Regions from separate parts of the Neomicrococcus aestuarii genome, predicted to be linked through region 2. Evidence: riboswitches for the same ligand, from Rfam matches in the RefSeq annotation. Region 2 holds a riboswitch; each other region holds the start of a gene.
What was found. A riboswitch is a leader RNA that binds a small molecule or an ion and turns the genes downstream of it on or off. The one in region 2 is predicted to bind S-adenosylmethionine.

Region 1 (7,585 bases), 1.2 Mb from region 2:
CGAGAGTTCGCTAACTCTCAGCACCCCTCCCGCTTGTTTTTCTTGAATAGACATCTGGTATTTCCTGTAGTCCTAGAAGCGGAAGGTTTTGTTGATGCTTCGGCCAAGTGCAGCCAAAAGGATGACGGTCACAATAATCACTAGACCCGGGAGCGTGGTGAGCCACCAGGCGACGGCGATGTATTGCCGTCCCTCTGCAATCAGCAAACCCCATTCAGGTGTAGGCGGTGGCGAGCCGAACCCCAAAAAGCCAAGACCCGAGATAGCTAAAATTGCTCCGCCGAGATCAACCGCCAGCAACGCCAGAACGGGACCGATAACGTGCGGCAAGATGTGGGTTCGCATGACGGTGAAGTACGACCCTCCGCTCATGAGTGCTGCATTGATGTAGTCGTTCGAGCGGACGCGTAGGACTTCAGTTCGGACGAGTCTTGCGAAGATCGCAATCGATGCGATTCCCACGCCGATTCCGAGAGATAGTGGGCCGGGTTCCGTGGCGGTAACGATAATCAACGAAATGAGAAATCCTGGAACGGACAAAATTACGTCGACAACACGCATAGCAACCGTGTCGGCAAATCTGCCAAGGGTTGAAGCCGCTAATCCAAGAGAAACGCCCGCGACACAACCGATAACCGCGGCGATACCTGCCGTAAGGAAGGTTTGCGATGTCCCATAGACCACGCGGGTGAACACGTCTCGGCCGAGATGATCTGTACCGAATAGATGCTGGATGCTTGGGGCCTGAAACTTGTCTAGTGGTACACCATCAATGGGATCTTGCGTCGTGAATAATCCCGGGGCTAGTGCCCAGAGGGCCAAAACCGCAAGCGGCAGGAGAACCCACCACTGCGAGATCAAGCCACGGATTGGATTACGTTTCTGTCCATTTGCGGGAACAGCCGGGACCGGGTCAAGCTCTGGCCGCGGTTCCTCAACTATCACTGTTTCAGCTAAAACGCTCACTTATAGCTCCTCTTAGGCAGCGAGCGCACGGGCCGACTGTGAGCCTGCCGTAACGATTCGCGGATCGAGTTTTGGATGGATGAGATCCACAAGGAGGTTTACTCCTGTAAAGGCCACAGCCATGAGAATCACTAAACCTTGAACTAGAGGTATGTCTTGAACCGTCACAGCGTTCAGGATCAGCTGCCCCAATCCAGCACGCGCAAAGACTGTCTCCGTGATGACTGATCCCGCCAGTAGCGTTCCAATAGTTATTGCCGCGATCGATAACGCGGAAGGAGCTGCGTTCTTTAGCAAGTGGCGAAAGTAGATCCATGATTCGCTGGCACCTTTTGCGCGCAGGACGTCCACGAATGGTTGCTGCTGAATGCTTTGAACACTCTTGAAGAGGACTTGAGCAATCGGAGCGCTGAGATGCACGGCCAGAACAAAAATCGGAACGGCCAGTGACAAGAATGACCCGTCAGGAAACAGCGACATAACGTCCAGCTGGACGGCCAGGATCTGGAGCAAAACTAGCCCTAACCAAAAGACTGGAATAGCGACCATCAAAGGCGGCAAGTTCAAGAACACCTTTTTGATCCATTCGCTTTTCGAGAGCGTCCCCACTGTGACGATCACTAGGGCAAGAACCACAGCAAAGACAAAGGCGCTCGAGGCAAGCCACAGAGTAGAGCCCGCTACCTCCGCAATACGCTCTGCAACGGGCGTTCCAGAAGACAAGGAGTAACCGAAGTTTCCTGTTAGCAAACCGCCCAGCTGAGAAAAGTACTGCTCAAGAAGTGGCCTGTCATAGCCATAATGAGCCTTCATTTGTGCAATCGTTGCGGGATCTGCCGATGCATCTGTGGACAAGAAGATTGTCACCGGATCATTTGGCAACGCCTGCACAGCTAGGAAAACTGCGGTATAGGCGAGCCAAATAACCAAGATGGACTGAGCAATTCTTCTCAGAATGAATCCAGACACGTGTTTCTAGCCTTCAGACTTCCAGGCACCCTGGAAAATAGGAGCCGTTCCCGATGTGAATTCAATGTGAGCGTTCTCGTTCGCTCCGTAAACCTGAACCTCGTCCCACAAAGGAAGCGACAAGACCTTCTCCGTAACGAGCGCCCGCTGTTCGTCTCCTACAAGCTTCAAATGTTCGGCTTCAGTAGTGGCCGCTTGTTCCTTGAGGAACAGCGCGTTCAGTGCTTCATCCGCATTGAGGGTTTGAGTATTTGTTGCTGGGCCAAAGACCGGACCGACCCCGCCGTAGGCAAACTGCCGCGTTCCAAAGAATTCAATTTTTGGATCCACCAAGGCGTTAGTCAAGAACGTGTTGTCGCCGGCCCTGTTCACCAGCTTCACGCCAATCGCACGCCATTGCTGTTCAATAAGCTCGAAAGCCGGCTTGATCACAACGGAGTTGTTGGACGAGGAGACTGTCACTTCTAAGTCTTTCCCGTCCTTCTCCCGAATACCGTCGGCACCAACCTTCCAGCCGGCTTCATCGAGCAACTTCTTAGACTTCTCCGGGTCATACGCAAGTTCAGCAGACAAGTCCACGAATCCTGGCGCCTTGTGGTTCACCACTGAGGCGGCGATTTCATATGAGTCAGAAAGAACGGTGTCCTTAATGGCTTGTCGATCAATTCCAACCTGGAGTGCTTGGCGCACCTTAACATCGGCAAGCTTTCCCGATCCGATGCGTACAGCGGCCATATTGGCAGTCAAGTCAATTCCGGATGCAGGGTAAACCGTTCCGCCCCCAGCCGTGAGGGTCTGCTCATCGACGGGTTGGAGACCACGAACGAGATCCACTTGACCGGACTGCGCAGCGCCCGCGCGGTGAGCAACTTCTGGCAGATACTTGATCACCAGTTCATCAATGTAAGCCGCACCTTGGTTTTCAGCGGTTTCGGGAGCCCACTTATAGTCCGCCCGTTTTGAGAAAACGACTTCCTCGTCAGCCTTTTCAGATTTGAAAACAAACGGCCCGGAGCCAACGATTTTAGAAATTGAGGACTGACCAGCATTGTCGAGTTTCAATGTCTCTGGCGCAACAAGCCCTGCCGTTACCGAGGTCGTTGCCCGTAGGAAATTAGCGTCCGGGCGCTTGAGCGTTACTCGAACCTGATTCTCGCCAACAACCTCTGAAGATTTGTATGCCGAGAAGTCCACGTTCGGCTGGATCTGAGCAGATTCGATGCCCAAACCAAGCGCATCGAAGTTTGCCTTGACTGCGGCAGCATCGAGTGCGGTACCGTTCGAGAATGTCACACCGTCACGAATCGTGAACGTGTACTCCGTTTTCGCTTTGTTGCTCTCGAACTTGGAGGCGATCCAGCCGACAATTTCGCCGGTCTCTGGGTCGTAGTAGGTCAAGCGGTCCAGAACGCTATTTAGCACGTTGGCCTTCTCATAGAAGCGAGCAGCCTGAGTTTGCCAGTTATTGATCGGCGTAACTTCGGCGTAGGTGAATGTTCCACCGCTTACCGGAGACCCGTCCTCGCTAGCACGATTAGTGGCGCTGCTCGGGCTTCCGCTGCTACTGCAAGCCGTCAGTGATAGCCCCAATACGGCGATAGTGGCAGACGTTTTGAATGCCAAGGTCTTGAATCGCATTGCTGATCCTCTCGGTTTTATCCGAGGATTACGCACCGATTTCGTTCGCAGTTACCCACGACAGGACCATAACTTTGAAAGTCTTTCCAAAGGTTGGACCGAGGCGAAATGAGGCAGTCTCCATCGGTCCTGGCGGTAGCACCGGCCTCCAAAGAGGTGGTTGCTGCGACGTCACGGAGCCAGGTCTCTCGGTCGCTCTTGATGGTGTGTTGTTGTGGCTCTAGCTAATCGCAGATTCTTCGATAACGCAACTCAAGAATTATGTTGCTCGAAATAATTCGCAACTAAGGCGAGGTTTCATCGCGTAACTGAAGCTACGTCGTCGTACCTATTCAGGCTTTAGTACTAGTTGCGGTCCAAATTCGGAGTGACGAGACCCCACTGCATAGCAACAATCAATGCCTGCACGCGATCGCGAACGTTGAGCTTGGCCATCGCCCGGCTCAAGTACAACTTCACGGACGCTTCCGAATAGCCCAAGCGGGCTGCGATCTCAGCGTTGTTGTAACCGTTGGCAAGATACTGAAGAACCTCGAGTTCTCGGTCGCCGAGTTCGGGACGCTGCGCACCGAGCCCGTTTGTCGCCGGCTGCGACATCACTTTGGCCACCAGCTTGCGGCTCACGGCCGGGGAAAGCACCGATTCCCCCGCATAAACGGAACGAATGGCAGACAGCATGGACTCCGGTGTGGTGTCCTTGACCAAATACCCGGCGGCGCCAGCGCGCAAAGCAGGAATCAAATATTCTTCGGAAGAGAACGCTGTAACCGCCAAAATTTTCACGTCCGGGAATTTCTCAACGATCTTCGCCGTCGCCTCAATTCCATCCATCTCCGGCATTTGAAGATCCATGAGGACAACATCCGGATTCAAAAGCTCCACGTGATGCACCGCCTGAGCCCCATTGCGGACCTCACCCACACACTCAAAACCGTCGGCAATGTCAATGATGGTGCGGAAAGCTTGCCGCATGAGCGACTCGTCGTCGGCGATGAGAACTCGGATGGGGGCGTCTTCTGCGGGAGCATCAAGCATGGCGTCATTGTAGACACGCCGTTCGCCGCAAACTTTAGACGAATGGCTAATTGCGTCGATATTAAGACTTGGGACAATTAGAGGTATGAAATCCATTTCCCGCTTCGCCGCAGCCGCCATCATCACCGTAGCCGCCTTCGCACTTCCAGCTTCCGCAACCGCACTCGAAGTCCCTACCACCAGCATCAGCTCCAAGAGCATCATCATGCCGACCGGCTACTCCTGGGACATCTCTCAGTGGTTCTGCCGCACTTACGGCGCAATGTGCCCACGCTAAATCTTCACTGATCCGTCCAGCTCGTTCTTACGAACGGCTGACTTCATAGCGCAGCGAGTCACTTTCGCCTCACACACTCCACGGTGGCTTGCTTCTCCTCTGATTCACATCGGCGCTAGTCAGCCGTGATTTCAAGACGGGTTGACTACTTCCGTAAAGTCTTATCCGTGGACTCTTCCTCCTTCTTCCAAACCGCCTATCACGCACTGAGTAACGCGGTTCGTGAGTTTTTTCGCGCGCGGAAAGTAGATAAGTTCACGCTCAGCATCGTGTCGATCATCGTGGTGGCTTACACCGCCACTGACATCGTCACGCTCTTTGTTGAGCAAGACCCTGACATACGTTCACGGACTTCCAATAGCGCCAATGCCGCTTTGGTGTTCCTTGCCGCCACGGGCTTCATGTGGATTCGATCCACCGTTGCCGGCGTTATCGCCATGAGCGGTTTGGCGCTGTCTCTGACCATTCATGAGTACAGCTACGCCATCATTGTGACGCCGCTGATCTTCGCAGTCTTGGTGGCAACAGCTAACCGCATCTTCATTGGCGCCTTCGTGGCAGCCTGCGCGGCGTGGTCTATCGGAATCTGGTCTACCTGGCCAGACGACCGCCCCATTCTGTACTTCAGCATCCCCCTCTTGGCCGTGGGTGCACTGATCGGCACCTTGATTCGACGCGGGTGGAACACTCAGGCGCGGCACGATGCCGAACTCGAGGAGATGCGGATTCGGCAGATCGAAGCGAGCTCGGCGGAACGACTTTCCATCGCTCGAGATCTCCACGACATCGTGGCTCATGACATCACCATCATCGCCATGCAGGCTCAAGCGGCATCCTTCTCGAAGAATCCGGAGCTGGCGAAACAATCCCTCGAAGTTATTGGCCAATCCGCCCGTAATACTCTTCAAGACTTGCGCTTGCTGTTGAACGTCTTGAAGTCTTCGGAGGAAGCGCACTTCTCAGACAAGTCGCTCACTCATGAAGAGGAGTCTGCAGCGACCGGCGCTTCGACGCTCACGCTGCGCCGAAGCATCGATCAGGCCTCGCGGCAGTTGGAATCCATCGGGTTCCGCGTCATTGAGAAGACCAGCGGCGACCTCGACGCCCTCCCCCGTCGCATTCAGGTGGCCATGCACCGCATCCTCAAGGAAGCGACTACCAATATCCTCAAACATGCGGCACCGGAGAGCTCTTGCACGCTATGCGTTGAGGTTGTTGACGGGAATGTGCTGCTCAAGATTGAGAACCAGAAAGCACGCGCGACCAACGGCAACGGATCCTTTAGCACTAAGAGCCCCTCCGCCGGATTGGGCTTGGGAAGTATCAGCGACCGCACGTCCAGCTTGGGCGGAAAGCTCGACGTCATTCAGACGAATTCCACGTGGCGGCTCGAAGTCACGGTGCCGATTCGCGGCATCGAGCTCTAAGAAATACCACCTGATACAAAACTATAGACAAACGGCTAACGACTTCGCCGAAACGGCCTCGTAGTGTTAATAGTGCCCCTGGTGACGGGCAAGAAATGGGAACTGGATGGCCGGAGTGTGTGCCGGCCATCCGCCATTTAACGACCACCTAGGAAATGAAAATCCCGGCCTCACACCAGGTGTGAAAGCCGGGATTCAATGGTTCAACGCGAACCGCTTACGCCTCTACAGAATCCTTCAAACGGAACTGCTCAGCGCGGTGGTTCGACTGCAAGCGGTCGCCCTTACCGAAGAGCTTGTTGCGCAGCGATCCCGGCTGGTACTCGGCCTGGTACGCGCCGAGCTTCTGAAGCTCAGGAACCACGAATTCAACAACGTCCTCGAACGTGCCTGGCGTGATGGCGTAGGCGAGGTTGAAGCCGTCAACGTCGGTGTCGTCAACCCACTCCACGAGCTTCTGCGCCACTTCGGCGCCGGAGCCCACGGTGATGGGGCCGAAGCCGCCCACGCCCACCCATTCGGCAAGCTGGCGGACGGTCCAGGGGTTGCCGTCGTCGCCGGAAGCCTTCTGGAAGGTCTCCACGGAGGACTGGATGGCGTTGGACTTCACGTTCGCACCGATGCTGTCGTCGAGGTTGTACTGGGAGAGGTCAACGCCCATCCAGCCGGAGATCAGAGCCAGGGCGCCCTGCGGATCCACGTACTGCTTGAAGTCTTCAAACTTCGCCTGCGCGGAGGCAGTGTCCGGACCCGTGATGATGGTCTGCATGGCGTAGATGCGGATGTCGTAGCGGTCGCGACCAGCGGCCTCGGCAGCGTCACGGATCTTCTTGACGGTGCTCGTCAGGAGTTCCTTGGTTGGCGAATTCACGAAGACCGCCTCAGCGTTTTCGGCGGCGAACTTCATACCGCGCGAAGAAGCGCCTGCCTGGAAGATGACCGGCGTGCGCTGGATGGACGGCTCCGTGATGGCGATGCCGGGAACCTTGAAGTACTTGCCCTCGTGGTTGATCGGGTGCACCTTGGACGGATCCGTGTAGACGCCGGTCTCGCGGTTGCGCTGGACGGCATCTTCTTCCCACGAACCCTCGAGCAGCTTGTAGACCACTTCGAGGTATTCGTCGGCGTGGTTGTAGCGCTCGTCGTGCTCCATTTGATCTTCTTGACCCATGTTTCGCGCGGCGGACGGCAAGTAACCGGTCACCACATTCCAGCCCACCCGGCCGTTGGTCAGGTGATCCAGCGTGGCCAAGCGGCGAGCAAATGGGTACGG
Region 2 (10,958 bases):
GAACTGGGAGTACTTCCGCAAGCTCGAGGCCGATGAGCTCATGATGTACGGCCAAATGACGGCCGGTTCGTGGATTTATATCGGTACGCAGGGCATCCTCCAAGGCACCTACGAGACCTTCGCCGCCATTGGCCGCAAGCGCTACAACGGAACGCTGGCCGGAACGCTGACCTTGACCGGTGGTTGCGGTGGCATGGGCGGCGCGCAGCCGCTTGCGGTCACCTTGAACGGTGGCGCGGTGTTGATTGTTGACGTGTCGGAGGAGAGATTACGACGACGCCTGTCCAAGCGTTACCTCGACGACGTTGAGTTGGATCTCGATGCCGCTCTTGAAAAAGTCATGAGCGCTAAGGCCGAAAAGCGCGCCCTCTCCGTGGGCTACGTGGGCAACGCAGCCGAAGTCTTCCCGGAGCTCTTGCGCCGCCAACAGGCCGGTGAAATCGCGATCGATATCGTCACCGATCAGACCTCGGCACACGATCCGCTGTCCTACCTGCCAGTGGAATTCACCATTGACCAGTGGGACGCCGAAGCAAAGGCCGATCCCGTGGGATTCACCAAGAAGGCTCAAGCAGCCATGGCACGCCACGTAGAAGCGATGGTGGGATTCCAGGAAATTGGTGCCGAAGTCTTCGATTACGGAAACTCCATCCGCGACGAAGCCCGCAAGGGTGGACTCGAAAACGCCTTCTCTTTCCCCGGATTCGTGCCGGCCTACATCCGCCCGTTGTTCTGCGAAGGACTCGGCCCGTTCCGTTGGGTTGCGCTGTCCGGAGACCCAGAGGATATCCGCGTCACGGACGAAGCCATCAAGGAACTCTTCCCAGAGAACAAGCACTTGCACCGTTGGATCGACGCCGCGAGCGAGTTCGTTGAATTCGAAGGCCTCCCGGCACGCATCTGCTGGCTCGGCTACGGCGAACGCGACAAGGCCGGCTTGCTCTTCAACCAGCTTGTTGCCGAAGGCAAGGTCAAGGCGCCGATTGTGATCGGCCGCGACCACTTGGACTCCGGCTCCGTGGCATCTCCATACCGCGAAACCGAAGCCATGGCAGATGGTTCAGACGCGATTGCCGACTGGCCACTTCTGAACGCCCTGACCGCAGCCTCCTCCGGTGCCACGTGGGTCTCGATCCACCACGGCGGCGGTGTAGGCATTGGACGTTCCATCCACGCAGGCCAGGTATCCGTTGCAGACGGCACCGAGCTTGCCGCAGCCAAGCTCAAGGCCTTGTTGACCAACGATCCAGGCATGGGCGTAATCCGCCACGTGGACGCCGGCTACAACCGAGCCGTTGATGTTGCCCGCGAACGCGGCGTCAAGGTTCCCATGATCGATAACCGAGTAGCCACGGATGACTAAGAACGTCGCCCAGCTCATGGGCGATCTCGAATCCATCGGCCGCGATCCGCTTCGCGGCGGTTACTCGCGGCCGGGATTCGGGACCCACGAGCTCAGGCTGCTCGAGTGGTTCGTGGCCGAGGCTGAGTCTCGGGGACTCGACATCGAACGCGACCGCAACGGCATCACGTGGGCCTGGTGGGACCTGCCGGAATCAGCCGCCAGTTCTGCCGCAGACTCCGATGACAAGCCGAACCGTGCCCACGCGATCGCTACCGGATCTCATCTGGATTCGGTACCGGGTGGTGGCGCCTTCGACGGGCCGCTGGGCGTCGCGTCAGCGCTCGCCAGTCTGGATCAGCTGCAAGAACAAGAGCGAAACGGGACCTTACGTCGCACTAAGCCCCTGGTCATCGCTGTCTTCCCGGAGGAAGAGGGATCCCGTTTCGGTGTCGCATGCCTCGGCTCGCGGCTCATCACAGGTGCTATCACGCCACAGCGCGCGCTAGCACTCACTGACCGGGACGGCAGCTCATTTGCGGACGCTGCTCGTGCCGTGGGATTGAACCCAGAGCACATGGGTGCCGACCCCGCACGCCTTTCTGGACTCGATGCATTCCTTGAGTTGCATGTTGAGCAGGGCAAGTTCCTCGGTAAGGATCCCCTGGGGCCGGCCGTCGCCGTCGCAAGCTCGATCCTGGGCCATGGACGCTGGCGCTTCAGCTTCGCAGGGCAGGGCAACCACGCCGGCACCACGCTCATGGCGGACCGTCACGATCCCATGATCGCCGCAGCAGCATTCGTGGTGGCCGTGCGGGACGAGGTTTCTGCCGAGTCTGGGGCGCGCGGAACTGTGGGCCGACTCGAACCGATCCCGGGTGGCACGAACGTGGTCGCATCTCGCGTGGATGTGTGGCTGGATGTTAGGCATCCGGATGATGTCGTGACCGCTGGTCTGGTGGAGCGGTTGCATCACCGTGCGACGGCTCTCGCTGCTGCTGAGGGTTGCACCGTAACGATGTCCGAGGAATCGATGACGGGAACGGTGAACTTCGACGGCGAATTAGCGCGCGGACTACTCAATTCCGTGGAGCGCGTAGCCCCGGGTGCGCAGTTACTTCCCTCCGGTGCAGGGCACGACGCCGGAATTCTTGCGTCCGCCGTTCCCACCGGCATGATCTTCACACGCAACCCGACGGGCATCTCCCATGCCCCTGAAGAATACGTGGAAGACGCCGACGCCCAGCACGGCGTGAAAGCACTGACCCTTGCTTTGGCTGATCTACTGACCGAGGAACCACAGAACTGACCATGTCTTCTTCATCCCGATTAGTTCAAGTACCAGGATTGGTGAACGCCCACTCGCACGCGTTCCACCGCGTTCTGCGTGGGCGAACTCATGAGCGTAGCGAAACCAGCGTCACTTACTCAACGGATAACTTCTGGACGTGGCGCACCCAAATGTACGCGGCGGCGTCGTATTTAAGCCCGGAAGCCTACGAGCAACTCGCAACCGCCGTTTTCGCCGAAATGGTGACGTGCGGGTGGACCGCGGTGGGGGAGTTCCACTACGTGCACCGTGGGCAGACCGCCGGGACGCTGAGCGAACCGCTTGCGATGGAACGCGCGCTCATCAACGCCGCGGTCGCTGCCGGAATTCGACTCACGCTCCTGGACACGTGCTACCTGCAAGGCGGACTGTCCGCGGCAGGTGAAGCGATTCCGCTCAACGAAGTGCAGTCGCGGTTCTCGGACGGCAGCGCTGAGGGGTGGCTGAAACGGTGGAATGCGCTTCACGACGTGATAGCCGAGATCAACTCGCCGCTGGTGACTCTTGGGGCCGCCGTACACTCGGTGCGGGCAGTGCCGAAGATCGAACTTGAACGGATCGGTGCTGAACTGCCTGCCGGCACGGTGTTGCACGCGCACGTATCCGAGCAACCCGCCGAGAACGAAGCCTGCCTCGCGGCCTACGGCGTGACGCCTACCGAGCTGTTGTCCTTTTCTGGCCTGTTAGGGCCCAACTTCAGTGCCGTGCATGCAACGCACCTGACGCCCCATGACATTGAGCTACTCGGTTCGAGCGGCTCAACCATCGTCATGTGTCCTTCTACCGAAGCGGATCTTGCGGACGGAATTGGTCCTGCACGCGCGCTCGCGGATGCCGGAGCAACCATCGCTCTCGGAACGGATCAGCACGCGTCGATCGATCCGTATTTGGAGATGCGCGCCCTTGAACACGGGGAACGTTTGTCTACCGGTCAGCGGGGCCGATTCCAACCTGCCGAGCTTTTAGACGCTGCTGTTTCTGGTGGCGCACGGAGCCTTGGACTGGCTAGCCCTGCCACGGATTCCACCGACCTCGATGACTACCTCATGGTGGATTGCGAATCGATGCGCACGTTCGGATCGCGCGTCTCTCAGCTTCCACTGACGGCCACCGCCGCCGACGTGCAGCAAGTGGTTATCAACCAACGCGTGGTCGCGGAAAATGGTGTCCACGCCCAACTCGGTAGCGTTGAAGAACTCTACTGCGCCTTCATGGCCGAACACCCGGAGTTTCAATGAGCCTGCTCATCACCAACATCGCTGAACTACGCACCATCGACTCCGAAGACACCGTTATACGCGATGCGGCCCTCGTTGTTGAGGGAGAACGAATTGCGTGGGTAGGCGCGGCCGCTGACGCACCGGCTGCCGACGATATCGTTGACGCCGGAGGCAGAACCGTACTACCTGGCTGGGTGGATTCGCACTCGCACATGGTGTTCGCCGGGGACCGCTCGGCAGAATTCGAAGCGCGCATGGCGGGGGAGAAGTACGCCGCCGGTGGCATTCGCGGCACCACCGAAGCCACCCGCGCGGTGGGCGATTACGATCTCACGCGTTTGTTGTTGGGCCGTTGTGCGGAAGCCGCTGCTGGCGGAACCACCACGCTGGAAACCAAGACCGGCTACGGCCTGACCGTGGATGAAGAAGCCCGCCACGCGCGCCTCGCCTCTACCATCGCGGACACCGTCACCTACCTAGGAGCGCACGTGGTCCCCGCAGGATGGGACGCCGACGAGTACACGCGCCTCGTAACCGGCCCGATGCTTGATGCCGTTAGGCCGTACGTGGAATGGATCGATGTCTTCTGCGAAACCGGTGCGTTCAATCGCGAGCAATCATTAGCGGTGCTCGAAGCAGGCAAGGCAGCGGGACTAGGTCTTCGCGTCCACGGAAATCAGCTGGGCGAAGGCCCCGGTGTCCGCCTTGCCGTGGAGCTCGGCGCCGCGAGCGTGGATCACGTCAACCACTTGAGCGCTCATGACTTTGCCGCGCTCGCAGATTCATGGAGCGGCTACTCTGTTTCGGACGCTTCAAACCCGACTTCTCCAGCCGCGTCCGTGCGGGGAACTGTCGCAACCGTTCTTCCGGCCTGCGACCTCTCCACTCGAGAACCGCTGGCTCCAGCACGGGAACTTTTGGACGCCGGGGTAGTGGTGGCCATTGCAAGTAACTGCAATCCCGGTACGAGCTTCACGTCATCGGTGAATTACTGCGTGACCACGGCTGTTTTGCAGATGCGTCTCACCGTGGCCGAAGCTCTTCGTGCGGCAACGCATTCGGGCGCAATCGCACTCGGAGTCGAGCGCGAGACCGGCTCCATTGAAGTAGGAAAGTTCGCCGACCTGCATGTCCTCAACGCGCCCTCAGCGGTGCACTTGGCCTACCGGCCAGGCATGCCATTGACCTACCAAACGTGGAAGCGCGGGCAGATGGTCCACGGACCGCGTGCATAGGCGAGTCCCTGAAATTAGGCCGAACGCTTAACGTTCACGCCCGCAGCACCGAACCCGCGCGCGAGTAGCTTGGCAGAATCTTCGGCGGACACGCCTGCTACGAGATCCTCAAGAACTGTCACAGCGTTGAACTTAGGCTCCGCGCTCGCGGCAAGATCGAACGCAGTGGCGCGCACGCAATGATCCGTAGCGATGCCCACAACGTCAATCTCGGTCACCCCAAAATCGGCGAGCACCACCGCTAGCGTCAGCGGATTACCGGGCTCCGTACCAGCGGGAACGGCCCACATAGCCGAGTAGCCGTCGTCGTACTGACCCTTGTGAAAATGGCGCAAAGGCACCTCCATAAGCCGCAGCGCCTTCTTCAATGGTTCTACCAATTCGGCGCCGGGAGTACCCGCAACGCAATGCACCGGCCAGCGCGTGAAATGCTCCCCGGGCTCAATATGCCAGTCCTGACTGGTAGCGATCACCGCGTACTCGTCAGCACGGTTCGCTAGGAAATCGGCGATCCCACCCGCTGCCGCATTTCCACCGGTTACGCCCAACGCGCCGCCTTCGACGAAGTCATTCTGGACATCCACAATCACAAGTGCCTTAGTTGCCGTCATTTCATCATCCTGCCACTTCTCAGCGCGCACGTCAGGAGTCGTGGTAGTAAAGAGGTATGGCTACAGTTAAATTCCGCGGAACACCCGCAAACACCGTTGGCGACCTCCCTACCGTTGGCGAGAACTCACCCACCTTTGAACTAACCGGCGCCGACCTCGGCACCATCTCCTCCGAAGACCTCCGCGGCAAGCGCGTGGTTCTCAACATCTTCCCGTCCATCGACACCGGCGTCTGCGCCGCCTCGGTGCGTAAGTTCAACGAGATCGCCGCTGGCCTCGAGAACACCACCGTGGTCACCGTCTCCGAAGACCTTCCCTTCGCTTTGGGCCGCTTCTGTGGTGCTGAAGGTATTGAGAACGTTGTGCCTACGTCCTCGTTCCGCTCGTCGTTCGGTGAAGACTTCGGTGTGACGCTCGTGGACACCGCAATGGAGGGACTCTTGTCCCGCTCCGTCGTGGTCCTTGATGAAGACGGCAAGGTCATTCACTCTGAGCTGGTTCCCCAGATTTCCTCAGAACCTGATTACGACGCCGCCCTCGCAGCTCTGAGCTAAGTCCTGCGTTGCGTTTGACTGACCCCATGCATCCACGTGTTTCTTCCGAGGATGTGTGGGGTTTGTCGTCTCTTGCAGGGCCCTCCTCGGAGGGTTCTTCGCGGGCACTGCTAAGGCGAGTACTGATCTGGGAAATTCTGATTGTCCTGGCGCTCTCGCTGGGCAAATCCGGCGTGTATGCCGTCGTGAATCTTCTTGATAAAGCCACACGGGCGCCGTTGGGCTCTCAGACCACGTCGCTGAATAATTCTTTGAACAGCCGCGAGATCTTTGATCTGACCTACCAGATCTTAGATATCTTCTTCACCCTGGTGCCTGTGGTGCTGGTGCTGTTCTTGCTGTTTATGTCCCTGAGAGTGTCGCCGTTCCGCTTGCTGGGGTTCGATTTTGCACACTGGAAGCTTGACTTGTTGTGGGGCTTCTTGTTATTTCTGACGATGGGGTTGGGAACTCTTGGCGTCTATGCCGCCGGACGGGCATTGGGTGTTACCACCGCGATTGTCCCTTCTGCTTTGGACGAGTATTGGTGGACCGTTCCGGTTCTCTTGCTCTCCGCTGGTCGTCATGCGGTACTTGAAGAAGTGGTGATTGTTGGCTGGTTCTTTGACCGGCTGCGCCGTTTGGCGTGGGGGCCCGTAGCCGTCATTCTGGTGAGCGCGCTGGTTCGCGGTTCCTACCACCTATACCAAGGGATAGGGCCGTTCGTTGGCAACTTCGCGATGGGGCTGGTGTTTGGCGCGTTCTACCTGAAGTACCGCCGCGTGATGCCGCTCGTCTATGCGCACTTCTTGCTCGATGCCGTCGGGTTCGTCGGCTTCGCACTGCTTGGCCCGGCGATCGGGTTTGGGACGTAGACCTGGGTCTCGCGGGGTATGTGATTGTTCGGTGATGGCTCCGTGGGACAAAGACGGCCCACCCTAACTGGCTATTTGCCCAAGCTAGCCCTAAATCTGCGAAGAGATCCTACGATCCGCGTCGGGCGGTGCCACCATTTCTTGCCGACGATTGATCCTAGATGATGATTGGTAATTCGAAGTTCTTCCATCCGCATCCGTTGGAATTCGGGTGAACCGCTTGTAATGCTCATATCTGTCTCGAATTTGGTATTTCGAAGAACTGCGTTGGGACGACTTTGGGAGAGGAATAGCCAATCGTCGCCGCCCCAAATCTTCATGGGGTCAGGAACGGGAACGTATGCATTTCGTCGCATTGCCATGAATGTGCCAAAACCAATCGCCACATGCTCATACGTCGCCAAACGGTGCGTTATCTTAGCCGTCGACTTCTGATTGATGATGGAACCGTCGATTCCGATCATCCCATATAGGCCTCTGTCTAAGATCTTGGCGCAGTAGTCGAAAATTTCGTCATCAAAGCGAACATCGTCGTTGACAATAGCAAGGTACTTTCCTTGCGCTTCTCTTGCGCCCAAGTTCCAGGCGGGGTTCACGAAAATGTTCTCGTCCTGTTGTAAGACGCGTACTTTGGGCGACTCCCAGAACAATGGCGTCGATGAGTTGTTAATAACTAGAATCTCAAGAACTAGTGGATGCTTAGCGCACTGATTCACTATCGCGCGCAGATCTCCAGAGCGTTGCAAAGTCGGGATAATGACAGAAAAGACTTCTAAGCCCACGCTATTATTCACATTTGGATTCTATTTATGGATACTTCAGGAAGAGCTTTTGTGACAGAAAACCGTCCCACAAATGACATCGTGAAGTACTTGGGACCGTGGCCCACTAAAGCGTGACCGTACCCTTAGGCGTCTCAAACTCCACGGACAGAATGCCCGGAGCGCCGGAAGGCGCCACAAACTCCACGGTGACTTCTTCCACCACATCGTCGGCCGGCAAATCAAGCCATTCGCGTACGCGCGAAGCGGAGCCTGCAATGGTGATGCGGTCGATGCTGCCCACGGCTTCGAGCGCCCCAGACGGGTGCAGCTCCTTGGTGCTTTCGTCCCAACGGAGAAGGTAAGGAACCTGCGGATCAGCGATCACGTCATTGATGCCGATCTGCTGCCACAAGAGTTCACGGCCGTCAGGGAAGCGACGGTTGCCGGGGACGGAGCCGCGGCCGAGGCGTTCCTCGAAAGGTGCCAAATCATCGACGGCGATGACCCAGCTCATCCATCCGCCGCCCATTTCGGAGCGAGCGCGAACGGCCTGACCGAAAGGCGCCTTCAAAGAAGACGGGTGGTCCAAGACCTCAACGACTTCGAGGTACTGGCTGTTCTTCAACGGGAAGATCACATTGCGCGTGCCGAATCGCGGGTGAACACCGCCTTTGACGAACTCGAGTCCTAGCGCCTCGGAAATCCGGTTGGCGGTCTTCTCAAGTCCGTCAGGGCCACATGCATAGGAAACGTGATCAAGTCTCATTGCTCCATCTTGGCACTTACAGAATTGAGGCACGAATTAGGGTGGCCTAAGTTACATCGTGATGTGAAGTGACGAAAGATTGGAGGCCCAAAATTCGTTGAGCAGTATGAAGCAATATTGGCTCTGGCTTGAAAAGCCTCGATCCACCAGTGAAAATGAACTAGGTCATGAGTGCCAGCAGATAGCCCCGGCTTGCTGGCCGGCAACCCTCCAACCGCGGTGGGGTGCCCCGGGTGAAGACCAGGCCCTGCACGAAGTGTGCAGGACAAACGCGGTGCAACCATTCATGGGAGCACCCTCAGATTTTTGAGGAGATGGACATGTCCCAGCAATGGAACTTCGAAACGCTTCAGATTCACGCAGGTCAGACGCCCGATCCCAGCACGGGTGCTCGCGCGCTCCCTATTTACCTTTCCACGTCCTTTCAGTTTCCGAGCGCCTCAACGGCGGCCGCCCGGTTTGCACTGCAGGATCTTGGACCTATCTACACGCGCATTGGCAATCCCACGCAGGACGTGGTGGAGCAGCGCATCGCAGCCCTTGAAGGTGGAGTCGGCGCGCTCTTGCTGGCGTCCGGTCAAGCAGCCACAACCTTCTCCATCCTGAACTTGGCTGAAGTTGGCGATCACCTCGTTGCGAGCCCGTCTCTCTACGGTGGAACGCAGAACCTCTTCAAGCATTCGCTCAAGAAGCTTGGCATCGAGGTCACCTTCGTTGAGAACCCGGATGACATCGAATCGTGGAAGCAAGCCGTCAAGCCCAACACCAAGGCCTTCTTCGCCGAGACCGTCTCCAACCCTCGCCAGGATGTTCTGGACATCCAGAAGGTCGCTGACGTTGCTCACGAAGCTGGCGTCCCGCTGATCGTTGACAACACGCTGGCCACACCATTCCTCATCCGTCCTATCGAGCACGGCGCGGACATTGTGGTGCACAGTGCAACCAAGTACTTGGGTGGGCACGGAACCGTTATTGGTGGCGTCATTGTGGACTCCGGCAACTTCGATTTCGGCAAGGATCCAGAGAAGTATCCGGGATTCAACACCCCTGACGAGTCCTACAACGGCTTGGTTTTCGCGAGAGACTTGGGCGTCAACGGTGCCCTTGGCGCCAATCTCGCTTACATCCTGAAGGCACGCGTCCAGTTGCTGCGTGACCTCGGCTCCTCGCTGAGCCCTTTCAACGCCTTCATCATTGAGCAGGGCTTGGAAACGCTGAGCCTGCGCATGGAACGCCACGTTTCGAACGCGCAGCAGGTCGCAGAATTCCTTGAAAGCCACGAACAGGTAGAAAGCGTCCAGTACGTAGGTCTACCCTCGAGCCCGTGGCACGAGCTTGGAAAGAAGTATGCGCCGAAGGGCTCGGGCGCCATCGTGGCGTTCAACATCAAGGGTGGCAAGGACGCAGGCCAGCTCTTCGTTGATTCGCTGGAACTGCACTCCCACGTGGCGAACCTCGGCGACGTTCGATCGCTCGTGGTTCACCCCGCTTCCACCACGCACTCCCAGCTCACCGAGGAAGAGCAGCTACAGGCTGGCGTGCACCCGGGATTGGTTCGCTTGTCAGTGGGAATCGAGAACATCACTGACATCATCAATGACCTCAAGCTCGGCTTCGAGCGCGTCCTGAAGGGTCGCGATCAGGGGATTCAGACAGGCCCAGTGGTTGCAGGGGAGAGCGCGTGACCTTGACGATTAGAGAGATCGACTCGCAAGAGCAGCCCACCCCCGACGGTCACCTCCAATTCGTCGAGGTGGGGGATTACACCTTCGAAACCGGTGGTTACCTGCCGAACGTCAAGCTTGCGTTCGAGACGTGGGGAACGCTGAATGCGGACGCGTCCAATGCGGTGCTGTTGCTTCACGCGCTCACGGGTGACACCCACGTTGCACGCGGCGAGTCGGCTGAACCCGGATGGTGGGATCAGCTCGTAGGCCCTGGCGGGATTGTTGATACCGACCATTACTTTGTGGTGGCTCCCAACATGATCGGTTCTTGCTACGGATCCACCGGTCCGGCCTCGATCGCTCCGGACGGTCGACCGTGGGGGAGTCGCTTCCCCTTCACCACCATTCGCGACTCAGTGAATCTCGAGCTGCGTTTGGCCGAGAAGCTGGGAATCACCAGGTTCCACGCTGTTCTGGGTGGTTCGATGGGTGGCGCGCGAGCTCTTGAATGGGCTGTCACGGCGCCGGAAAAAGTAAACCACTGCGTCGTCGTTGCGGCATGCGCGAAGTCCACCGCCGAGCAGATCGCTTTCGCTCAGGCTCAGACGGCCGCGA
Region 3 (10,958 bases), 1.2 Mb from region 2:
CGACCAGCTGAGCTGTCTGGCGGCCAAAGACAACGAGTTGCGATTGCAAGAGCTCTGGCAGCGGGCGCCAAAATTCTAGTACTCGATGAAGCGCTCAGCGCCCTCGATGTTCTGACGCAAGAACAGATTCTGGTTCTGTTGAACCGCCTGCAAGAAGAAGCTGGGTTGACGTATCTATTCATTTCACATGATCTCAAAGTAGTCGAGCGCATCAGCGACAACATCGGAGTGCTGAAGAACGGGGAATTGGTTGAAACCGGCCCAGCAACAGCGGTCGTTGAGAATCCTCAGCATGAGTACACCCAACGGTTACTTAACTCTGCTCCGGGCCATGTTTTGAAAGAACTCATAAATGCCTAGCTCCGGGCCAACGTTGGTCCGAGCCAAAAATGAACCAAGAACTGTTCGCAAGAGCAAGGGGAGACACCAATTATGACCACAACTTCTGCTAATTCTGAGCCTGAGGTCAATGCCTTGAGTGATGAAGCAAAGTATCAGAATCTTTCTGACCAGTTTGCTGAAGTGTTTGCACGAATCGCCGAAGGAGCCAAGGACCGAGAGCTCAATAGGGAGCTTCCATTCAAGCAAGTTCAGTGGCTAAAGGATGCCGGATTCACCAAAGTTCGTGTTCCAAAGAAGTTTGGCGGCGAACCCATCAGTCACGAACATCTGTTCCGGTTGTTGATTGACCTCTCGGCCGCCGACTCCAATGTTTCGCACCTCTTGCGATCGCACTTTTCGTTCGTGGAAACCATTTCTCGCGAACCTGAAGAGTTCCAGGAACGCTGGTATGCCCGTGTTTTGAATGGTGAGATTTTTGGCAATGCGGCGACCGAGCGCGGAGGAAATGCCCTCGGCACAACCAATACGAAACTTGTTAAACGGGATTCGGGCTGGGTTCTGCAGGGTGAGAAGTTCTATACAACCGGCTCAATCTTTGCCGACTGGATTGTGGTTATGGCTACCACGGACGGAGTCGAGGGGCGCCAATACGCAATAATCCCGCGTGAGGCGCGGGGAGTGACAATTTTGGATGACTGGGATGGGTTTGGTCAGCCGCTTACGGGCACCGGCACCGCAATTTTCGATGATGTTTCAGTAGACGAGGAAAACATCATTCAGCGTCGCCCCAGTTCGACTCTTGAACCGGCGTTTTTCCAGACATGCTTGCTTGCCGTTCTTGTTGGCATCGGGCGTGCTGCCCGGGATGAAGCCGCCAAGATCGTTGCATCCCGGACACGAACTTTCAATACAGGCTCTGGCGCGGCATTCAAGGACGACCAGCTCATCCAACAATTGGTTGGAAAGCTCGCCTCAAATGTCTTTGCGGCACAGTCGATCGTTGAAGCAGCAGCTAGGAGCTTGGATGCGGCAAATGATCCGTCATTAAAGCTCACACCTGAAGAGGGCTATTTGCGGGCGGAACTTGCCGTACAGCAAGCTCACGTTGCCGTGCCGAAACTGATCCTAGATGCGACCAGCGAACTGTTCGACGTGACAGGTGCGTCAGCGGTATCAACGTCCAAGGCGCTGGATAGATACTGGCGAAATGCGAGGACGGTAGCGACGCACAACCCAGTTGCATTCAAGGCACGCTCTGTAGGGGACTTTTACATCAACGGCACTATTCCGCAGGGCCTTAACGCCATTGGTGACGCCCCCAACTCCTCAGCTTCAAAGGAGACTTCAAACTAAATGGGTACTTTTGACTCGCGGCCACGTCTCGCGCTGTCCGCATTCTTGATGAATACCTCTAGCCACATTCTGGGGGGATTGTGGCGCCATCCGCAGGCGCAGCAACACCGCTTCTATGATCCTCAAATTTGGGTGGATCTCGCGATTAAACTCGAAGCCGCAAAGTTCGATTCTTTGTTCTTCGCGGATGTCGTGGGACTCTATGGGGATCACGAGGGTGGCTGGGCATCACATGTTCGTAAAGGACTACAGATTCCAACGCACGATCCCCTGATTCTGCTTGCGGCCATTGCAACGCATACCGAGAACATTGGTATTGCAGCCACTAGCTCGGTCATTCAGGCTCATCCGTTCCAGTTTGCGCGTCAGATGTCCACGCTCGATCACATTTCAAACGGCCGCGTGGGTTGGAACATCGTGACTAGCGTGCTCGCTAACGCACACCGAAATTTTGGGGCTTCAACTTTGCCCGCACATGATGATCGGTACGGCTGGGCCGAGGAGTATGTTGCTGCCGCGTACAAGCTTTGGGAAGGGTCTTGGGACGACGACGCTCTGTTGGCGGACAAAGAAAAGGGAATCTACGCAGATCCTTCTAAGGTGCACAAGATTAATCATCGAGGTGACTACTACTCGATTGATGGTCCTCACTTGGCACTACCAAGCACCCAGCGCACTCCTTTCCTGTTCCAAGCGGGTTCATCGCCGCGAGGCGTCCAGTTCGCCGCAACACATGCAGAAGCCACGTTCCTCTTTGCGCCACATCCTGAATATGTGCGGAAGAAGAATGCTCAGATCGTTGAACAGCTCAACAAGGCAGGGCGCGAGCGTCAGGACATTAAAGTCTTCGCTGGGCTCTCGTTTGTTGTTGGATCGACTGAAGCTGAGGCAAAGCAGCTTGAAGCCGAGTACGACGAGTTCCTTGACCTACACGCAATCATTGCTCACATTGGTGGCGGCCTAGGAGTGGACTTCGGTGGGCTCGATCTTGACACTCCGATTGGGGAGGTCCAGACGGAGGGCGCGCAGGGCGTTTTGGAAGCTGTCTTGGCATCAACGCCCGGACGGAACCCGACTTTAAGGGACCTCGCCTATTACAGGGCTAAACAACAGCAAATTGTGGGCACGCCTGAGCAAATTGCAGATGCTTTGATTGAATGGCAAGACGCTGGCATAGACGGACTGAACGTCATGAACCATATACTCCCAGGCTCATACGACAATTTCATTGAGGGTCTGCTTCCGGAACTTCAGAACCGCGGGATCGCCCAGCGAGAATATGCGCCAGGGTCACTACGGAACAAGATTTTCAATCGAGGGGATAAGTTGCCGGATAGTCACCCTGCTGCTCAGTACCGTGGCATTTTTGACGACTTATCGGCAGAAGCAACAGTTGTCGAGAAGAGCGTGTTTAGCTCGCAAGAGAGCTAAAAATCCTGCCGGACGACGGGGAGGAGGAGCTGTGGACCGAAATCGAGACACCTCCGAAAGTAGGTTCACAGCTTTCACTCCTTCCTACCCAATGAGTTAGCGTTTCCGAATTCGGAAGATGGCGTTCTTGACCAATATTCTTCGACTTATTTCCTGTTGCGTGTCAAAATATTTACCTCAATGGCCGAATGCGTTTGCTTTTTCAAATATTCTGCGATTAGCTAGATCTGCAACATAAACCATCAAGAGCGACCGAGAGACTTGGCTCCGTGACGTCGCAGCAACCACCTCACTCGAGGACGGTGCTACTGCCAGGACCGATGGAGTGCTTTCATGCTTTCTCTGATTGACCAGCCGAGCTGTTGTGGGGTTCGGCTTGCTCATCAAAATTGGCTGCATTCGCTCATCGGAACGATGAAAGGAAAGCCATGAGTGAGCAACACTTTTCCGCAAATTTGGTCATCGGCACCGAATACCAGCAGCTGCAGCGCAGGTTTGCGCCGATCTTTGCGCGGATCGAAGAAGGCGCACTAGCCCGCGACCAAGAGCGCATCCTGCCGTTTGAGCAGGTCAAGTGGCTTGATGACGCCGGTTTTGGTTCGCTTCGTGTGCCGGCGGAGTTTGGTGGCGCTGGAATCTCGCTCGAAACCCTCGGCCGGTTGCTCATTGACTTGGCCGCAGCGGATTCGAACGTGGCGCACCTCTACCGTTCACACTTGGGGTTCGTTGAATCGATCCGCGCGTTTGATCCAGCTCGTCGTTCCGAATGGTACGGCCGAGTTTTGCACGGTGAAACAGTCGGAAATGCTTCCACCGAAAAGGGCGGCAATGTCATTGGAACCCTGAATACGGTGATCACTAAAGCGGCGGATGGAACGTGGCGGTTGAATGGCGAAAAGTTTTACTCCACGGGGACGGTCTTCTCTGATTACACTCGCGTCTCTGTAGCGGTTGAAGGTCGCGAGGGCAGAAGCTTTGCCCTCATCCCCATCAATGCCCTCGGCGTCTCCGTGTTCGATGACTGGGACGGCTTCGGTCAAAAGCTCACTGGTACCGGCACTACCGTCTTCACGGATGTTGTTGTTCCTGACAACCTGATCTTTGAGCGCACCGTGGGCACGCTCGAGGCCATTACCGAAGCAGCCTTCTTCCAGTATGTCCTCTTGGCGGTTCTTGCGGGTATTGCCCGCGGAGCACGGGATGCGGCAGCAGCCCTCGTTGCTACTCGCAAGCGCACTTTCAACACGGGAAGCGGCCTGCCGTTCCGTGAAGATCCGCTCATTCAGGCCGAAATTGGCAAGATCGCGGCGAAGGCGTACGCGGCAGAAGCCACCGTGGTGGCTACGGGGCGCGAACTCGATACCGCGCTCAACGAAGCTCTTGAAACCGGGGACATCAGCGGCGCTCACCGCAGCGAGCTTGCGATCGAAGCTGGCCAAGTGATCGTTCCGGATCTGGTGCTTGACGCCGCACAGTCGCTGTTCTTGACGGTTGGCGCTTCGGCAACGAGCACCAGCAAGGGCTTGGACCGCTTCTGGCGGAACGCGCAGACGGTCGCGACGCACAACCCCATCGCTTTCCGCGCTCGCAGCCTCGGCGACTACTACATCAACGGCACGATTCCCGTGGGCCTCAACGCCATCGGTGACGCGAAGTCGGAAACGAACCAGGCCGCCAAGCCGGAGTAATCACAGCAAGCACAACTCCATAGATTTGCGACGGCGCGGTGGATGGTGGGCATTCGCGGAGCTGAACATGGTCAGGGACGCAGGCTGCGCCGTCGTAATTAGAAATAAGTAGGGCGCGAACCCGGAACGGAAGGTTCGCGCCCTACGGCTGTGAAAAATTCTAACTAGCCAACGATCTGGATCGAAGAGCCCCACTGGAAGTTCTCGTAAGCAGGATTGACCTGGAGAGCCATGTGCAGGAGCTGGAAGCCTTCGAGCTCGCGAGCGTGGTGCAAGCCGCCGACCTCGATGGCGCGCATGTCGGCGTCGGAGATCAGGGAAACCACAGCGGCGCGGGCCTCAGCGGAATCGGAAGCAACGAAGACGTCGAGTGGCTGGCCGTTGATCTTGCCGGAAGCAAGGTTGCCAGCGAACGTGGTGTTGAAAGCCTTGACGAACGTAGCGTTTGGAGCAAGCTTTGCAAGCTCTTCAGCAGCGGAGGTGCCAGCAGGAACGGTGAGGGAATCGAAGGTTTCGAAATTGACTGGGTTGGAGATGTCGATGACGATCTTGCCGTCAAGAGCGGAACCGAGGGAAGCGACAACTTCCTTCGAGGCGTCGAATGGAAGAGCGAGGATCACGATCTTGCCAGAGACCTTCTGCTCAAGAGCAGCACCGTTGACAGCGCCGCCGAGCTCGGTTGCGAGCTCCTGAGCCTTGCCAGCCTCACGGTTGAGGATCTCGAGGGAACGGTCAGCTGCGACGACGCGCGAACTAATTCCGCGAGCCATGTTGCCTGCACCGATGATGGTTACGTCAGCCATGTTTGAACTCCGTTTCGAAAAGAGCGAGGCGATCCACGCGAAGAAAGTTTTGAAAATGTTGGTCACGGAGAGTGTAACTAGCTTGAATATTCAACTATTACCGCGAATTTTTGTGATCTACACCCTATGGTAAAACCGTTGCTTGCGTTGCGTCGATGGGCTGGGAAGTACCGTTAGTACGACGACGCAGCTCGCCTCCAGCGGTAGGGTGAGGGACATGAATGATCCAGAGGTCATTAAGCGGCTACTGACGATCCAAGGTCGGTGGGCCGTGGTGGGCCTGTCTAATAATCCACGACGCGCGGCGCTGGGTGTCTCGAAGTTCTTGATCGATCATCTTGGCATGGATGTAGTGCCGGTTTCCTTGAAAGGCGACGACGTTCACGGTCGCCAGGGTTACAAGAAACTCGCCGACATTCCGGGACACATCAACGTGGTGGACTGCTTCGTGAACTCCCAGAAAGTGGGAGCCGTGGTGGATCAGGCGATCGAGATCGGCGCGGACGCGGTATGGCTGCAAGTGGGCGTGATTGACGAGGCGGCTGCCGAGCGAGCCCGCGCCGCAGGACTAGACGTGGTCATGAATACCTGCCCCGCCATCGAGGCGCCGAAACTCGGACTATAGGGCTCGGAGATCTCGCAACTTCGCGTCGTAAGACGCGGAGGGTCTGAAGCGTCGGACGAATAATGTGTACTTGAGGGTTTCGCCCCTCGCACCTACGTGCAACTAGTACCTACACGCCACTCGACGAACGAAGACCTCACTCATGTTCCTTGAAATCCTCTTGAGGATCCTCCCGCTCTTTTTGGGAATCCTCGTTGGTTTCTTTTGCAGTTCGTGGTCGCGATTCAAGAACGCAGAACCTGGCATTAGCGCCTTCGTGTTCTTCGTGGCGCTGCCGGCGTTGCTGTTCATCCTCACGGCTCAAGCTGACCTCTCTCAGGGAATCCCGGCCGCCGTCACTCTCGCTGTGACTCTGGGAACGCTGGTCTACTGGGCTCTCGTGTGGCTATTCTTTTGGATTACGAACAAGCGCAACGACACGGTGGACCTCAGCTCATCCATGGGAGCGGCCTTCGGCAATGTGTCCTATCTTGGCATTCCGTTGGTCATGGGAATCCTTGGTCCGGTGGGCTACTTGCCAGCCGTTATTGTCCAACTCATCCACAACATCATCTTCATGGTGGGCTACCCGCTGATCCACGGCATCCTGACACCCGAAGGTTCGGGAAGCCGATCACGCCAATTCGGACGTGCGCTCAAGGGCTCGCTCTTGAAGAACCCCATCATGTGGGCGGTGCTTTTAGGCTTCGCAGTGAACTTCATTGGCTGGCCCAAAGACGGGCCCATCATCGAGTTCGCTGAACTCATGTCCGCCGCAGCTTCACCCGCAGCGCTCTTCGCTGTGGGTCTGGGGCTTCGGCCATCGTTCCAAGCGATCCGCGGGGGAGAGCTCAAGCTCGGCCCAGTTGCCTTTGCGACCGTCGCGAAGCTCGCACTCTTGCCAGCCATTACGTTTGTGGCAATCCTCGCCGTCGGCCAGCCACTCTTCGCAATGGGGAACGGTCAAGAGTGGATCTTCACGATCCTCATCATGGCCGGCATGCCCACCGCTGGCACGGCCTACGTTCTGGCTACGTCCACTAAGGGCGACGCCAACCTCGTAGCGGCCACCATCCTGGGAACAAACCTCTTCGCGGCGCTCACGCTACCGCTACTGGCAACTCTCACGCTGTCCTAGCGCCGATTCCCAACCACGGAAGACGAGGGTGTCCGCAAGGCTGCGTCGTCGTACTGGAAAAAACTAGCCATCCATGTCCGCAAGGCGCGCGCGGAAGAACAAGTAAATTCCGTACGCCATCAGCCCGGCGCCGATGAACGCCAGCGCGGGAACGCCGAAGGACTGATCCTTGATGGCCTTGAGCGCGCCGTCGAAACCAGTGGATTCCTGCGGATCATTCTGAACCGCCGCAACAATCACCAACAACCCCACGGCCGCAAGAGTCAGGCCCTTGGCCACATAACCGAGCACGCCCAGCACCCGCGCCGCACCGCGAAGCGCGCCGCTGCGGGGGAGTGACAGGTCCTTCTCAAAGCGACGCGTCACGCCCTTGAACACGTAATAGCCGCCCACAATGATGATCACGGCGCCGCCAACAATCAGCAGCAACGGCCCGCCAGGAAGCGAATTAATGGTGGTCGTGGCACCCGCCGCAGTCTCTTCGCTGTCACTCCCGGCACCGAAAATGAACTGCGCAAACACCACCGCCATCGCCGCGTACACCAAGCCCGTACCCACGTTCTTGAGCACCCGGCCCACCGTAGACACCGTCCGGTCATCCTTCGCCGCAAGCGGATCCTTCACCGAATCCTGAGCCGCGCTCTTTAGCTCGTCCGCCGACAAATCGCGGATGCCATCGCGCCCCGTGGGGCCGAAGAAGGACTCCGAAAGATGCCACAACGCCAAAAACGCGCAACCAATCAAACACGTCCACAACAGCACCGGACCAAAAGACTGCTCCTTCAACAGAGCAACAGCCCCCGACTGATCCGCGTTACCGCTACCCCCAAAAGCCACGCTCCACGCGAGAACACCAATGAGCAAATGAAGGATTCCGCTGGCCACAAACCCCAGCCGCGCCAACCGCTCAAACCAAGGATGTTGGGACGCGCGCTCGGCGGCGTCAATGGCCTTCTTGGTGTGGTGCTGGGCCCGGTCCATATTGCTCACGGCGACTCGATTCGGTTCTAAACTCAAGAAATGGATGCGCAAAAACTAGAACAATTCTGCCTCAGTTTTCCCGGCGCGTACGCGGATTTTCCATTTGGCGAAGAGTACGCGGTGTTCAAAGTTCGTGCGGGCGCCGGTGCGGGGTCCGCGGAAGTGCCCGGCAAAATGTTCGCGATGCTCATCAACGGCAATACTCGCCTGAACCTGAAGTGCGATCCACCCGTTTCCGAAGCACTGCGCGCCGAGTATCCAGCCATCACCCCGGGTTACCACATGAGCAAAAGGCATTGGATCACCGTTGAATTCGGGGCGCTCGAGGATGAGTTTGTGCGCGAGCTCGTGGAGGATTCCTATGATCTGGTGGTCAGCAAAATGACGCGCGCGCAGCAAGAGCGTTTGCGGTGGCGAGGGCTCGCTGCGAACTAGGCTGGAACCATGATCTTTATTGTTGTGAAATTCAAGACCCGCCCCGAATACACCGAGAACTTCATGGAACTCGCAGCGGATTTCACCTCCGCCACCCGCGCCGAGCCCGGCAACAAGTGGTTCGAATGGTCCCGTTCCGTGGAGGAGCCGGACACGTTTGTACTGGTGGAGGCCTTTGAGAATGACGCCGCGGGCGATCACGTCAACAGCGACCACTTCAAGCAGGCCATGATCGACTTGAAGCCGGCCCTCGTGGAGACCCCGCACATCATTTCCCGCACCGTGGACGGGGATGACTGGGATCGCATGGGCGAACTTCGGGTTGACTAGCTCATGAGTTTTCTCGGGGACGTGGCGGCGCGGGCGATTCACCCTTTGCGGGTGCGCTTGCGCCACACGTTCGCGGGCCAAACCGAGGGCGTTCCCGCGTGGGAAGACGCCCTCGATCGCGGGGATGACGCGGGCTATTTCGCCCCGACTTCCGCCACCTGGCACGTTCACGGCGGCATGACGCCGATCGCCGCGGGCATCAAAGCGTTGCTGCTGCAGGCTTTGCACCCGGGCGCGCTCGCGGGCGTCGCCGAACATTCCGACTACCGCGCGGATCCGCTGGCCCGGCTTGCCGGCACTATCCGCTGGATTTTCACGGTGACGTACGGGGACACGGCGGCGGCGCAACAGGCGTGCGCCTACGTGCGTCGTCGTCATGAACCCGTCACCGGAACGTATGCTTCGGCAACCGGCGAATCCCTCGAATATTCTGCGAACGACGCCACCCTAGCCCACTGGGTCCACTGCGCGTTCGCCGAAGCCTTCCTCACCGCGTACCAGGACTTCCGCGGCCCCATCCCGCTCCCGCCCGACGCTCTCCCCGGCGAATCCGGCGCGGACGCGTACGTTCGCGAGTGGTCCGTGGCCGGGACGATGATGGGGGTTGCCTCGCCGCCGCGGTCTCGCGCGGAGCTTACCGCGGCTTTACTCCAATACGACGACGATGCCCAGCTCTCCGGCGGCCCACGCGTCCGGGAGGTAGTCCACTTTTTGCAGCAGCCACCTTTGGACCCCATGCTTTTGCCCGGGTATCGCTTGTTATTTCTTGCGGTCGTCAATTCACTCACGCCTCGGCAAGCTGAGCTCCTCGAGTTGCGCCAATGGCCCGCGTTCTTGCGGCCGGTGTCCAATGGACTGGCGCGCTTTGCTCTCGCCGTGGTCCAAGTCGCGCTCCAGAAGGTGGGGCCTTCGGAACTCGCGGCACGTCGTCGTCTTCGCCGCCTCGGCGTGCTCTGAGCGCGCCCACTTCTGGCCGCTCCGCGCTTCCCCCGCGCCCGTCCGCGTCCCTCCCCGCGCCCCCTCTTCCGCGAGTTGCCAAGTTAACGCGGTGTTTGGCTCCTCAACGGCGTTAACTTGGCAACTGGAATCAGGGTCGCCGCCGAAGACCCTGTGGAAAACGGCTTCCTGCCTGAAATTTCGTCAATTATGGAGCTATGACAAGGCGTCGCGAACTCCCGCGCGAGCTTCAACGTGCCGTCTTCACCCGTGAGCAACTGGAGAAGAGTGGCTTTCACGGCACGCGTGTGGATGCGAAAGACATCATCCAGACTGCTGTTCGGGGACTTTATGCCCACTCAAGCCTGGAGATTACCGAGTATTCTCTCCTGTGGACTCTGCAAAAGTTGTACCCCAAAGCCTGGGTGAGTCACTTCAGTGCGGCTCGAATGCACGGTCTTTACACGCCAAAACACCCGGCCGATGTCGCGGTGCACCTCACCACGCTGCTCGGCGAACCTCGGATACGTCGCGATGGGATCACGTCCTACCAGTCAGGCCACCGCGACAGTGAACTGTCCCAGGTTTAATGCCGCTGTTATGCGGGGAGCGGCTCTGGGGTGAGGGCCGCGTAATAGGTCGCCTCGAACTCGTCGGGGCTGACCATTCCAAGGCTACCGTGAAGCCTTCGGTTGTTATACCAGTCGACCCATCCAGCGGTCGCGAACTCGACGTCCGCGATCGTCTTGTAAGGGCCGTCGTGGAAGATCGTCGTGCGCACACACTCGGCCTTGTAGAGCCCGTTAACCGTCTCCATCAGCGCATTGTCATACGCATCACCCACCGACCCAATCGATGCGGCGATACCCTCCAACGCGAGATGCTCGGTGAGCATCACAGACGTATATTGAGATCCC

Region 1: linked by a shared signal. The riboswitch ahead of HD598_RS06170 (ABC transporter substrate-binding protein) and the one ahead of HD598_RS00985 (bifunctional o-acetylhomoserine/o-acetylserine sulfhydrylase) in region 2 are both predicted to bind S-adenosylmethionine.
Region 3: linked by a shared signal. The riboswitch ahead of HD598_RS06140 (acyl-CoA dehydrogenase family protein) and the one ahead of HD598_RS00985 (bifunctional o-acetylhomoserine/o-acetylserine sulfhydrylase) in region 2 are both predicted to bind S-adenosylmethionine.

What each region holds. Positions count from the first base shown of each region.
Region 1 is NZ_JACHDR010000001.1:1,395,244-1,402,828, forward strand. It holds gene HD598_RS06155 (ABC transporter ATP-binding protein) at 1-54, opposite strand, end outside; gene HD598_RS06160 (ABC transporter permease) at 73-966, opposite strand; gene HD598_RS06165 (ABC transporter permease) at 979-1,935, opposite strand; gene HD598_RS06170 (ABC transporter substrate-binding protein) at 1,942-3,573, opposite strand; SAM riboswitch class I at 3,691-3,781, opposite strand; gene HD598_RS06175 (response regulator) at 3,919-4,608, opposite strand; gene HD598_RS06180 (hypothetical protein) at 4,694-4,885, shown strand; gene HD598_RS13755 (sensor histidine kinase) at 5,053-6,312, shown strand; gene HD598_RS06190 (LLM class flavin-dependent oxidoreductase) at 6,530-7,585, opposite strand, start outside.
Region 2 is NZ_JACHDR010000001.1:215,155-226,112, forward strand. It holds gene hutU (urocanate hydratase) at 1-1,363, shown strand, start outside; gene HD598_RS00945 (allantoate amidohydrolase) at 1,356-2,651, shown strand; gene HD598_RS00950 (formimidoylglutamate deiminase) at 2,654-3,910, shown strand; gene HD598_RS00955 (amidohydrolase family protein) at 3,907-5,127, shown strand; gene HD598_RS00960 (isochorismatase family protein) at 5,142-5,738, opposite strand; gene tpx (thiol peroxidase) at 5,795-6,292, shown strand; gene HD598_RS00970 (CPBP family intramembrane glutamic endopeptidase) at 6,319-7,146, shown strand; gene HD598_RS00975 (glycosyltransferase family 2 protein) at 7,218-7,940, opposite strand; gene HD598_RS00980 (VOC family protein) at 8,035-8,676, opposite strand; SAM riboswitch class IV at 8,840-8,954, shown strand; gene HD598_RS00985 (bifunctional o-acetylhomoserine/o-acetylserine sulfhydrylase) at 8,997-10,361, shown strand; gene metX (homoserine O-acetyltransferase MetX) at 10,364-10,958, shown strand, end outside.
Region 3 is NZ_JACHDR010000001.1:1,383,086-1,394,043, reverse strand. It holds gene HD598_RS06155 (ABC transporter ATP-binding protein) at 1-360, shown strand, start outside; gene HD598_RS06150 (acyl-CoA dehydrogenase family protein) at 433-1,695, shown strand; gene HD598_RS06145 (LLM class flavin-dependent oxidoreductase) at 1,696-3,126, shown strand; SAM riboswitch class I at 3,363-3,453, shown strand; gene HD598_RS06140 (acyl-CoA dehydrogenase family protein) at 3,555-4,814, shown strand; gene HD598_RS06135 (NADPH-dependent F420 reductase) at 4,979-5,617, opposite strand; gene HD598_RS06130 (CoA-binding protein) at 5,826-6,242, shown strand; gene HD598_RS06125 (AEC family transporter) at 6,385-7,359, shown strand; gene HD598_RS06120 (DUF1206 domain-containing protein) at 7,423-8,340, opposite strand; gene HD598_RS06115 (MmcQ/YjbR family DNA-binding protein) at 8,380-8,775, shown strand; gene HD598_RS06110 (putative quinol monooxygenase) at 8,785-9,105, shown strand; gene HD598_RS06105 (oxygenase MpaB family protein) at 9,109-10,062, shown strand; gene HD598_RS06100 (hypothetical protein) at 10,260-10,631, shown strand; one part of gene HD598_RS06095 (IS3 family transposase) at 10,640-10,958, opposite strand, start outside.